DNA from 2 places in the Paenibacillus crassostreae genome. Region 2 is predicted to be linked to the other one. Evidence: predicted binding sites of a transcription regulator. Region 2 holds the regulator's gene; the other holds the start of a gene.
The links. The regulator NrdR, encoded in region 2, represses ribonucleotide reductase genes. The targets are predictions, from matches to a motif close to AACACNATATATNGTGTT.
Positions count from the first base shown of each region.

Region 1: a site for NrdR is predicted at 2,564-2,581, ahead of LPB68_RS18700 (adenosylcobalamin-dependent ribonucleoside-diphosphate reductase). Genes of this name have one in related genera too.

Region 1 covers NZ_CP017770.1:4,044,994-4,050,422, forward strand. The annotation lists gene LPB68_RS18690 (YqhG family protein) at 1-514, opposite strand, end outside; gene LPB68_RS18695 (DEAD/DEAH box helicase) at 516-2,264, opposite strand; gene LPB68_RS18700 (adenosylcobalamin-dependent ribonucleoside-diphosphate reductase) at 2,641-5,280, shown strand.
Region 2 covers NZ_CP017770.1:3,890,493-3,895,921, reverse strand. The annotation lists gene LPB68_RS17970 (winged helix-turn-helix domain-containing protein) at 1-1,776, opposite strand, end outside; tRNA gene LPB68_RS17965 (tRNA-Ala) at 2,073-2,148, opposite strand; gene nrdR (transcriptional regulator NrdR) at 2,213-2,680, opposite strand; gene LPB68_RS17955 (alpha/beta-type small acid-soluble spore protein) at 2,818-3,033, shown strand; gene LPB68_RS17950 (lytic transglycosylase domain-containing protein) at 3,106-3,669, opposite strand; gene coaE (dephospho-CoA kinase) at 3,666-4,262, opposite strand; gene ytaF (sporulation membrane protein YtaF) at 4,271-4,954, opposite strand; gene mutM (DNA-formamidopyrimidine glycosylase) at 5,076-5,429, opposite strand, start outside.

The DNA.
Region 1 (5,429 bases), 150 kb from region 2:
TCATTTCGACTTTGAAACAGACTGCTAACCAGGGTTCATAGGCAGCTGAGAATAATGCTCGTCGTTGTAAACTTCCCGGTTGTTCAAATAAATAGACTGATGAACCTTCTCGTCTGGCAGCCTCCCAAATTTGCAGAAGTCTTTGACTGCCATAAGTAACATCTTCACGTTGTATGCGCCCTGGGCCCATACGTGGCAGTGTAGGTGTCACTCCGAAAAAGCGAGTAAGAATACTCTCTTGTGGGAGTCCATTACTATTACTGATAGGAGATGGTATAACGTCAGGTACAGAGTAATGATCTGGATCAAATACGAATGTATAGGACAAAGTCTCTGGATTGACGCCCGTCCGTTCAACGAACCCCCAATAATAGGGGCGATTCGTTAACTGTTTATCTGCTTGAGGCGAAAGCTTCACCGTAACATGATAAGGCGATTTCTCAATGACTTGACAATCGGTCGCCTCCAAATAAGTCATCATATGCTGTTGCACTTGATCAGGAGACATACTCATATTAGGCTTCTTCCTCTCTTACGATAATTAAACTCTCATCTTCAACTTGTCTTTTAACTTCATCCAAACTGTGCCCTAGAGAACTTATTTTTTGTTTTATTTCATCATCTGATTGGGATTCCAACACAATTTTATATAAACTTTTCTCTAAGGATTCTTTCTTCTCAAATCGTTCAAGAATGACATCGAGTCCACCAATGACCATCTCAAACATATTAATCTTTTCATGTAACAGGTTTAGAATATGTTCCTCAATCGTTCCCATCGTCGATAAATTATATATTTTCACATCATTCTGCTGGCCTAACCGATGGATTCTGCCAATTCGCTGCTCTACACGCATAGGGTTCCATGGTAGATCAAAGTTAATCATATGATGACAAAATTGTAGATTGATGCCTTCTCCCCCTGCTTCAGTAGCGATCATGACTTGAGCTCGACCACGGAATAAATCCATCATCCAATCTTTCTTACCACGATTCATTCCTCCGCGATAAGGCACACAACTAATTCCATGCGATTGGAAATATTGTAATAGGTATTCTTGTGTCGCACGATATTCTGTAAATACGATCACTTTTTCATTCATATCACGGATGAGTTCTATCGTTTTTTCTGCCTTGGTATTGGACTTGATTTCCTTAATCATATAGACGAGATCCCATACTTTAGCGCGTAAAGGAGAGTCCTCTGGCATTTTTTTAGATAGATTAATTAATGTAATGAATACAGCATCACGACTACTGCACACTTCACGTTGAAGGGTCACTAAAGAGAGCATACTGCTTAGATTACCACCAGCTTCTTGAAATTGATCTTTCACATAAGAAGTTACACCATCGTATAACGCTTGTTCATCTGGAGATAGTTGTAGATTCACATTGCGAACCACTCTTTTGGTGAAAATGGTAGGACCCTCGCCACGACGATTGCGTATCATAACTTTGGATAATTCATCCTTTAACAGATCTTCATTCTTGGCTATACGTTTATCCACGACATAATTAGAAGAGAACTCTCCTTGTTTACCAAGTTGTCCTGGTTTCAGTAGCGTGATCAGATTAAAGAGCTCACTAAGATCATTCTGGACAGGTGTTGCTGTGAGTAGTAGACAATATTTTTTTCTAAGCTTCTGAATGAATTGATAGTTCGATGTTTTTTTATTCTTGAGTTTATGTGCCTCATCAATAATGAGCATGTCGTATTCTTGATCCAATAAAAGTTCCTTGTGAGGATCTCTCTTGGCAGTATCCATTGATGCTACAACAATATCTGAGCCCCAGGAGTAGGCTTTCTTCTGAGCAACGGCGGGAATGCCAAATTTACTATTCAACTCGCGCACCCATTGTAGAACCAAGGATGCTGGAACGAGAATGAGTACTTTGGAGACTAGGCCACGAATGATATATTCTTTAAGAATGAGTCCAGCCTCAATGGTCTTGCCTAAACCTACTTCATCTGCTAAAATAGCTCTCCCAGACATGTTAAATAGTACTTTATGTGCTGTGTCGATTTGATGCGGAAGTGGCGTAAGTCCCTGAATATACTTGAGACATTGCAATTCGTCAAAACTTGTGACCAAGCGGGATTCCTCTCCTTGTACAGCCAATTGGAACAATCGCCAATCCCCCCAAGGACCTCCTTTGTCCATACGATTCTCTAAATCTTCAAGCCAGCTCTTATCAATGATTAGAGGGACAGGCATATCTTGTGCAGTGGTTATATGAGAGTGAATGGTTGGCGTATCCATGATTGCCCTCCCTTTAGTAGTAGTAATGGATTTCACTGTAAGGTGTAGTATGCACGAAAGTAATAAAGTTCATAACTATTGTTTTAATTCAAATAATATTTATAAAGCACATCATAGGAACGCTCATGCCTTTTGCTATATCGATTTGCGTGATTTTTCAAAGATATTTTCAAAAAAAAAGGTGAAAAAACGAGAATCATTGAGATAAATGGAGGTTGTCCAATATGGAAGAGCTTTCTTGGCTTAAATTTCAGGAATATAGTATAGAGTTACAATATGTAGTGTAGTATAATGATCTGAGCACAATATATTGGTATATATTGATATAGGTTTTTGAGATGGTATACATGGGATTATTAATTAGGAGGTTGTTTTTTTGAGTAATTTACAGCAAACACGCCGATTAGAAGGCTTAAGTGAGAAGATATTTCTGGATAGATATGCATGGAAAGATGCAGACAGCAACCATGCCAAAGTAGGAGATGTAGTGCTTGTTCTAACAAAGGATGATCCGAAATTTCCTACTAAGGAAGTGGGGGAAATTATTAATCGCGAAGGTAGAATTGCAACGGTGAAAACACGTAGTGGTGAAATCGTCACAACCGATGTTGAGAAGCTTACATTAAATATTGAGAAGACTCCTGAAGAGATGTGGGATCGTTTGGCGAAAGCGATGTCTTCTGCTGAGGAATCACCAGAACTTCAAGCCGAATGGCAAGAGAAATTCCGTTATCTATTGGATGATTGGAAGCTTGTTCCAGGTGGACGGATTGCTGCAGGCGCGGGCGCGAGTGATGAACTCACATTGTTTAACTGCTATGTAATTCCTTCACCTAAAGATAGTCGTGGCGGAATCATGACCACACTTTCGGAGATGACAGAAATTATGGCACGTGGTGGTGGTGTTGGAATAAATCTATCATCTCTTCGCCCACGTAGATCTATTGTCAAAGGAGTAAATGGTTCATCCAGTGGAGCTGTATCATGGGGTGGGTTATTCAGCTATACTACAGGTCTGATTGAACAAGGTGGCAGCCGACGTGGAGCGCTTATGTTGATGATCAACGATTGGCATCCCGATGTATTAGACTTCATTACCGTGAAGCAAACGATGGGACAAGTGACTAATGCGAACCTTTCCGTATGTGTAAGTAATGGATTCATGAAAGCTGTCAAAGAAGATTCAGATTGGGAATTAGTGTTTCCAGACACAAGTGAACCTGACTACACTGAAGTGTGGGATGGCGATTTAGATAAATGGAAAAAGTCCGGACGGAAGGTCATTCCATATCGTACGGTAAAAGCACGTGAAATTTGGAATACGATCATTGAAGCAGCTTGGAAGTCTGCTGAACCTGGTGTCGTGTTCATGGAACATTATAATGATATGTCGAACAGCTGGTATTTCAACCCGATCATTTGTACAAACCCGTGTGGGGAACAAGGGTTACCAGCTTGGGGAGTATGTAACCTATCGGCGATTAATTTATCGAAGTTCTATGATGAAGAGAAACATGATGTGAACTGGGATGAACTAGCAATAACAACTCGCTATTCAGTACGTTTCTTAGACAACGTTATTAACACAACGCCGTATCATTTCGAAGAGAATGAGAAGAATCAAAAGAATGAACGTCGTGTAGGTCTAGGTACGATGGGTCTAGCTGAGCTTATGATTAAATTGAACATTCGATATGGTAGCCCGGAATCGCTAGAATTCCTTGATAAAATATATGGTTTTATGGCTCGTGAAGCTTATCTATCATCAGCAGATATTGCCGCGGAAAAAGGTTCGTTCACAGCATTCGATACTGAAAAATACTTGCAAAGTGGATTCATGCGCAATATGACGGAAGAATTCCCTGAAGTGGGCGAAGCTATTAGAGAAAAGGGAATGCGCAATGTAACTGTCATTACTCAGGCACCAACAGGTACTACAGGTACAATGGTTGGGACTTCTACAGGAATTGAACCTTATTTCGCTTTCAAATATTATCGTCAAAGCCGTCTAGGTTATGATGAGCAGTTCGTACCGATTGCTAAAGAATGGCTGGAAGCACATCCGGGTCAAGAATTGCCAGAATATTACGTTACTTCGATGGATCTATCCGCAAAAGATCATATTCGTGTACAAGCTGCGATCCAACGTTGGGTAGATAGCTCCATTTCTAAGACAGCTAACTGTCCATCTGACTTCACCGTTGAAGAGACAGCAGAACTTTATGAGTTGGCATTCGATCTGGGTTGTAAAGGTGTGACCATGTATCGTGATGGTAGTCGTGACACTCAGGTATTGAATACAGGTAAGAAGGAATCAGAAGAGGTAGAGGCGCAAGTTGAGGAAGCGGAACAGCAAATAGCAGATCAGTTTGCAGGTGAAGAAGCAGCACTAGAACCACTAGTTCTAAGTGAGACGCTTCCTACTGAAGAAGTTGAAAAAACTCAAGGGAATAAAGTTGTGGATAAACAGTATAAGAGTCGTCCTCAAGTCCTTCGTGGTGCAACGTATAAAGTGAATACACCATTTGGTATGGCGTATATTACAATCAATGATCTCGATGGAATCCCTAGTGAAATCTTCCTAAATGTAGGGAAGGCAGGATCCGATGTATTTGCAATGGCAGAGGCTTTAGGCCGCGTATGTTCCCTATTCCTTCGTTATGGTGATCATGGATACAAGGTGGAACTCCTCATTAAACATCTAAAAGGTATTGGTGGTTCAGGTGCGATTGGTTTTGGTCCTAATCGTGTCGAATCTATAGCAGATGCTGTGGCGAAAGCACTGGAGTCTCATGTGCAGAGTGGTGTAGGAGGAGGACATGAGCATGATCCAGCACCCGTAGCTGCAACGTTGGAAATGGAATCGAGTGTGGATCAAGGAACAGGCGATGGGGGTCATAGTCACAATGTATCCGTAACATCACGTGACCTGTGCCCAAGTTGTGGTTCGGCTACATTGATTAACATTGAAGGTTGTAAGACTTGCAGTACTTGTGGGTATAGTAAGTGCTCGTAGGTTAAGATTACTGATATAAAGAGCCGTTATTAAAAAATACATAAAGGACCTTGCTGGTGTTAGTGCTAGCAAGGTCTTTTATGTTGTTAGAGTAATGGACAGTTAAGTATTGAAAAGCCTGCAAGAATTATTGTTGTAAATACAACAAT
Region 2 (5,429 bases):
CGCTATGGTGATAATGTTATGCTCAATCTTTTGACTGATAGAAATAGCATCGGTATAGGTCTGCATGGCTGCAGCACGATCTCCCTTGAGCTGGTAGGCATGCCCCAGCATCCAAGTAGCTGCAGTACGGACTGGCAGGTTATCGGGGTGCAGATATTCTAGAGCACGGAGCGACTGGGCTATGATCGTTTCCACCTGATACTGACTGATAGCCAACGTGGCCCGTATAGGGGCAATAAGTCCTACAAGCTCGTTGGTCTTGTCGTCTGGATCCGTGCCTTGCAGGGCTGCTTCGGTAGCTTGAAGTATCTGTTCTTCGCCGGCGGCCGGTTGGCCGGTAATTACTAACAGAGCCAACGTGGCCCGTCCTGAGGCAATAAGTCCTACAAGGTCATTGGTCTTGTCATCTAGCTTGGCGCCTTGCAGGGCTGCTTCCGCAGCTTGAAATTTCTGTTCGATGCCGGTTGGTTGGCCGGCAATCACTAATGCCGAGGCGTACATCACCCATAACGATGGCCTGGCATCCAGTACCACCGACGGCAGCGACTTCAGCCAGTTCAGTACAGGGGTCACCCCACCTCGAATGTGCAGGGGTATCCCCTCTCCTTCAACCAGCCGCGAGGCCCGCTCAACATCATTGGCAGCAACAGCATGGTGAAATGCTTCTATCTCTAGACCATTTTCTTCAAACCATACACTGGCACGTTTATGTAATTCGGCTAACACTCCCTTCCCCTCATTTCCAGTGGACGAGGCGATGCTCTGGTTCACTCGCTGCCGCAGCAAATCAGCAAAGAGATGGTGATAGCGGAACCAACGCCGATCATTGTCCAGTGGGACGATGAACAGGTTGGCCCGTTCGAGATATGTAAGGATTTCTTGCCCTGAAGCAGATGAGTCAAAGAGAACGGCATCACAAAGGGGACCGCACAGGCGATCAAGGATTGATGTGTGCAACAAAAATGCCTGAACGCTTTCGGATTGCTGTTGCAGGACTTCCTCCACCAGATAGTCCAGCACGAAATGGTGGCTACCCGTGAAAGATTGGATGAATCTGGTAGCATCTTTATGTCCCTGCATGGAAAGTGCGGCTAATTGCAGGCCTGCAATCCAGCCTTCGGTCTGGGTTTCCAAGATAGTGATGTCTTCCGGTGAAAGGTTTAGGTCCATCACCTGGTTGAGAAATGCTGTGGCTTCGAAGGAGGTGAAACACAAGTCTGCGACACGCAGCTCGGTTAATTGACCCCGGACACGTAACCGGGCCAGGGACAAATTCGGATCCTCGCGGGTAATGATAACCAGGTGCATCTGTGGCGGCAGGTGCTCGAGCAGAAAGGTGAGTGCATGATCAATTGTTTTAGCATCTATAACGTGGTAGTCGTCAAGGACGAGGACGAAATTATGCGGGATGGTGGAGATTTCATTGAGCAAGACCGTCAGAATTGTTTCGGTTGCCGGTGGCTGAGGAGATTGGAGCACAGCAAACACACCTTCTCCAATATTCGCTGCAATTGTCTGTAACGCAGCAATGAGGTAAGTCAGAAAACGTGTTTGGTCGTTATCCCCTTCGTCCAGCGACAGCCAGGCGGCCGGCAGTTCACAACCGGCGAGCCATTCGCTGACCAGCGTTGTTTTACCAAAGCCGGCAGAGGCAGAGACGAGGGTCAGTTTGCTGTGCAAACCCTCGTTCAGCCGCTCGATCAAGCGGGGGCGGAGCACAACTCTAGTCCGAGTTGGGGGGATATATAGTTTAGTGGATATAATTGGAATAGTCATAGATAAATTATAATGTTCACAGTCCTCCACCGTCAACAAAGAGTCCAGCTCAGAGGAATTAAACATTGCTCACACCACATTTGTTAGACCTCTATTCTTGCTGACGAAGACGATTCGCAGATGACGATCTTAGAGGCAGATTTAGACACCGTGCTCGTTCGTTGATGCTGAATCAGAGATGCGATTCCTTCCACTACCTCCGCACGGACGAACCCTTAGGGGCTCTCCCCCCTTGGCTGTCCACCCATACAACAAGAAAACCACGCCGCAATTGGCGTGGTTATTTGTTGTATGTTTGGTGGAGCCTAGGGGGATCGAACCCCTGACCTCATCGCTGCCAGCGATGCGCTCTCCCAGCTGAGCTAAGGCCCCATTGACAACATTAATATTGAGTAATTTACCAAATATTAATGTTGGTGTCAATCGCAATATTATCTTATTCATCTGATGTGCTTTTTGATAGAAGGGTCTTTAATTCCTTCATGAACATATTGATATCTTTGAATTGACGATAAACAGAAGCGAACCTTACATAGGCTACCTCATCTACTTGATATAGCTCTTCCATGACAAGTTCACCAATCTGCTGGCTATCGACTTCAGGTACTGCGGTGTCTCGAAGTGCCTTCTCAACTTCAGATACGATCATATCGAACTGCTCTACAGATACTGGACGTTTCTCACACGCCCGAATCAATCCACGCATAATTTTATCACGATTAAATTCTTCCCGGTTACCATTCTTCTTTATAACAATCAATGGTGCTTCTTCAATCATTTCAAACGTTGTAAATCTCCGACTACATTGTTCACATTCACGCCTACGGCGTATCGATTTATTCTCATTTGCTGGACGTGAATCCAATACCTTCGTTCCCGCATAATCGCAATAAGGACATTTCATTTTCGTTAACACTTCCTTTTCATGAGAGATCTAAACATTTTTTATCTTTTTTTCCTTTATTTTTATATCGTGAATTAGTTATGAATATTACCATTATGGCACATAATACTTTTACCAACAAAGAGGAGGTGAACAACATGAGTACAAACAATTCAAATAATTTAGTTGTAACTAGAGCTAATGGTGCCCTTGAACAATTGAAATTTGAGATTGCCCAAGAACTTGGTATTAGTATTCCTCAAGATGGATATCAAGGAAATATGACTTCATATGAGAACGGTTCAATCGGGGGATATATCACGAAACGATTGGTAACCATTGCTGAACAACAACTAGCTGGTCAATTTAGCTAATATGATCTAGATTAAGAAGTGTTAGGCCTGATGGTATCAGGTCTTACACTTCTTTCATTTCAAATAAGTTAATTAGAATTCGTCGTAAACATCTGTATATTGATTGTAATAGTAGACCACTCGTTGTACATAATGTCTTGTTTCTCCAAATGGGATATCTTTCGTACTTTCGTATTTGCCATCCCATACCTTTTCTTCAATCCAAGTTTTTACATTACCAGGTCCAGCATTATAAGCTGCAATAACTGCAATTTGATTGCCAGAGAATTGTTTCGATAACCAAGAAAGATACCATGTCCCAATTCCAATATTATTAAGAGTCTCATGTTTAATATTTTCCATATCGACTTCAGGAAGTTTAGCCTTTTCCATCGCCCATTTTGCTGTATCTGGCATTAGCTGCATTATGCCAAGTGCCCCACTTTTCGATTCCTTGCCTACCTTGAAATTTGTCTCCACTCGTATAATAGATGCTATGAGATAAGGATCAACATGATATTCTTCTGCTTGCATTCTGATCTCTTCTTTATAGTGTATAGGATAGAACCATGACATCCAATTACTATTAAAAAATAACAACGACACAAATGTGATAAATAGAAGCAAGAGCAGTCTTTTTTTATGAAAGATCCTCATAATAAGCCTAACTTAAGCCAGAATCGATCCAATTGTTGCTTCGTTTCTTCTAAGCTATTACTGTTATCAATGGTGATATCTGCTTGCTTCTTCTTCTCCTCAATATCCATTTGTGCATGGAGACGCGCTTCAGCCTCTTCGTCTGTTAAAGAATCTCTTAATATCAACCGTTGTTTCTGAATATCCCGTGGCACAAACACCACCATCACTTGTTCGAACATTGATTGGTATCCGGATTCTATCAATAGGGGAATATCCACCACAACTAGCACATTAGGATTCAATTTCTCTAGCTCATTCATACGCTCTTTTATCTGTTTACGAATTTCGGGATGACTCATTTCATTTAATGCTTGAAGAGCCTTTTTATCATTAAAAACAATATTCCCAAGTTTCTTGCGGTCTAAAGTACCATCAGCTTGCAGTATAGCTTGTCCAAAAAATTCAGATACTGCTGCAAGAACAGGTTGACCCGGAAGCATAACCTCCCGGGCAATGGTATCCGCATCAACGAGTAAAGCCCCCTTCTTTATTAGAAGAGAGGATACCGTACTCTTTCCCGTTGCAATACCTCCAGTTAATCCTATATTCATAATTCACCTCATAACAGCTTCATTATTCCCATGACTATTAACAATAACGCGGGTATTGCCGCCATATGACGCGTCCAAGATTTTGTCGCGAATCGAAATCCTGTATTCATACCCACTACTAGAAAACTACCGCTAAATAAAGCTATAACTAACGATGTAGACCAAGGAGGGAACCCAAGTAAAGCTGCACCTAGTCCTGCACCTAAGGCATCTAAAGATAATGCAATTCCTAACCACATTGCCTCATACCCCGAGATACTACCTGATTCATCTACATCTGCTGAAGAAGGCGTACGTAATATTTGTATAACTAATCCCATTTTACGAATTTCAAATGAGAATACCTTACGTTCCACGGGAAGAGGAAGCATTTCCTCGATCCTCTTAACATTCCCAGACTCCACCAATGGATCCTTTTCTTTTTGCACAATCATCTGCATCAAAGACCATAATCCCATTACAATAAGAATCATTGCCCCTACAACAGAAGCTACAATTGGAGAAATTAAGTTGGCTAACAGAACTCCAAGCTGCATTGAAATGTAAATAACTACACCTGAAAGAGTGGAAATAATCATGATCGATAACAAGGGGATTTTCAATTTTCTTAATCCATATGTAATCCCCACTCCAAAACTATCCAAACTTACTGCAAAAGACAGCAACATCAGTGCAAGAATGTGACTAAGCACCCTGTTCCCTCCCAATCTCGAATGGATCATCAGATCATCCAATCTGAACTCATCCACTACGGTCGATATATCCTCCGTTATTATATGGAGTAAGAATCGAGGGGTGCACATTCTTTTACTTCTATATCTCTTGACACTTCGGACAAAAATGAGTTCCTCTTCCACCTACGACTGTTTTCTCAATCAGGGCGCTACATTTCACACAGGGTTTTCCTTGCCGGCCATATACTTGTAGCTGTTGTTGAAACATCCCCATCTCCCCTTGTCCATTCACATAAGATTTGATGGAGGATCCTCCCGCTTCAATGGACTCTGACAACGTATTAACTATGGCATGATGCAATTTCTCAATTTGCTTGTCCTCTAAAGAACCAGCATTTAGTTCAGGATGGATCCCTGCCTTAAATAAAGATTCATCCACATAGATATTCCCAATCCCAACAATATATACCTGGTTCAGAAGAACAGATTTAAT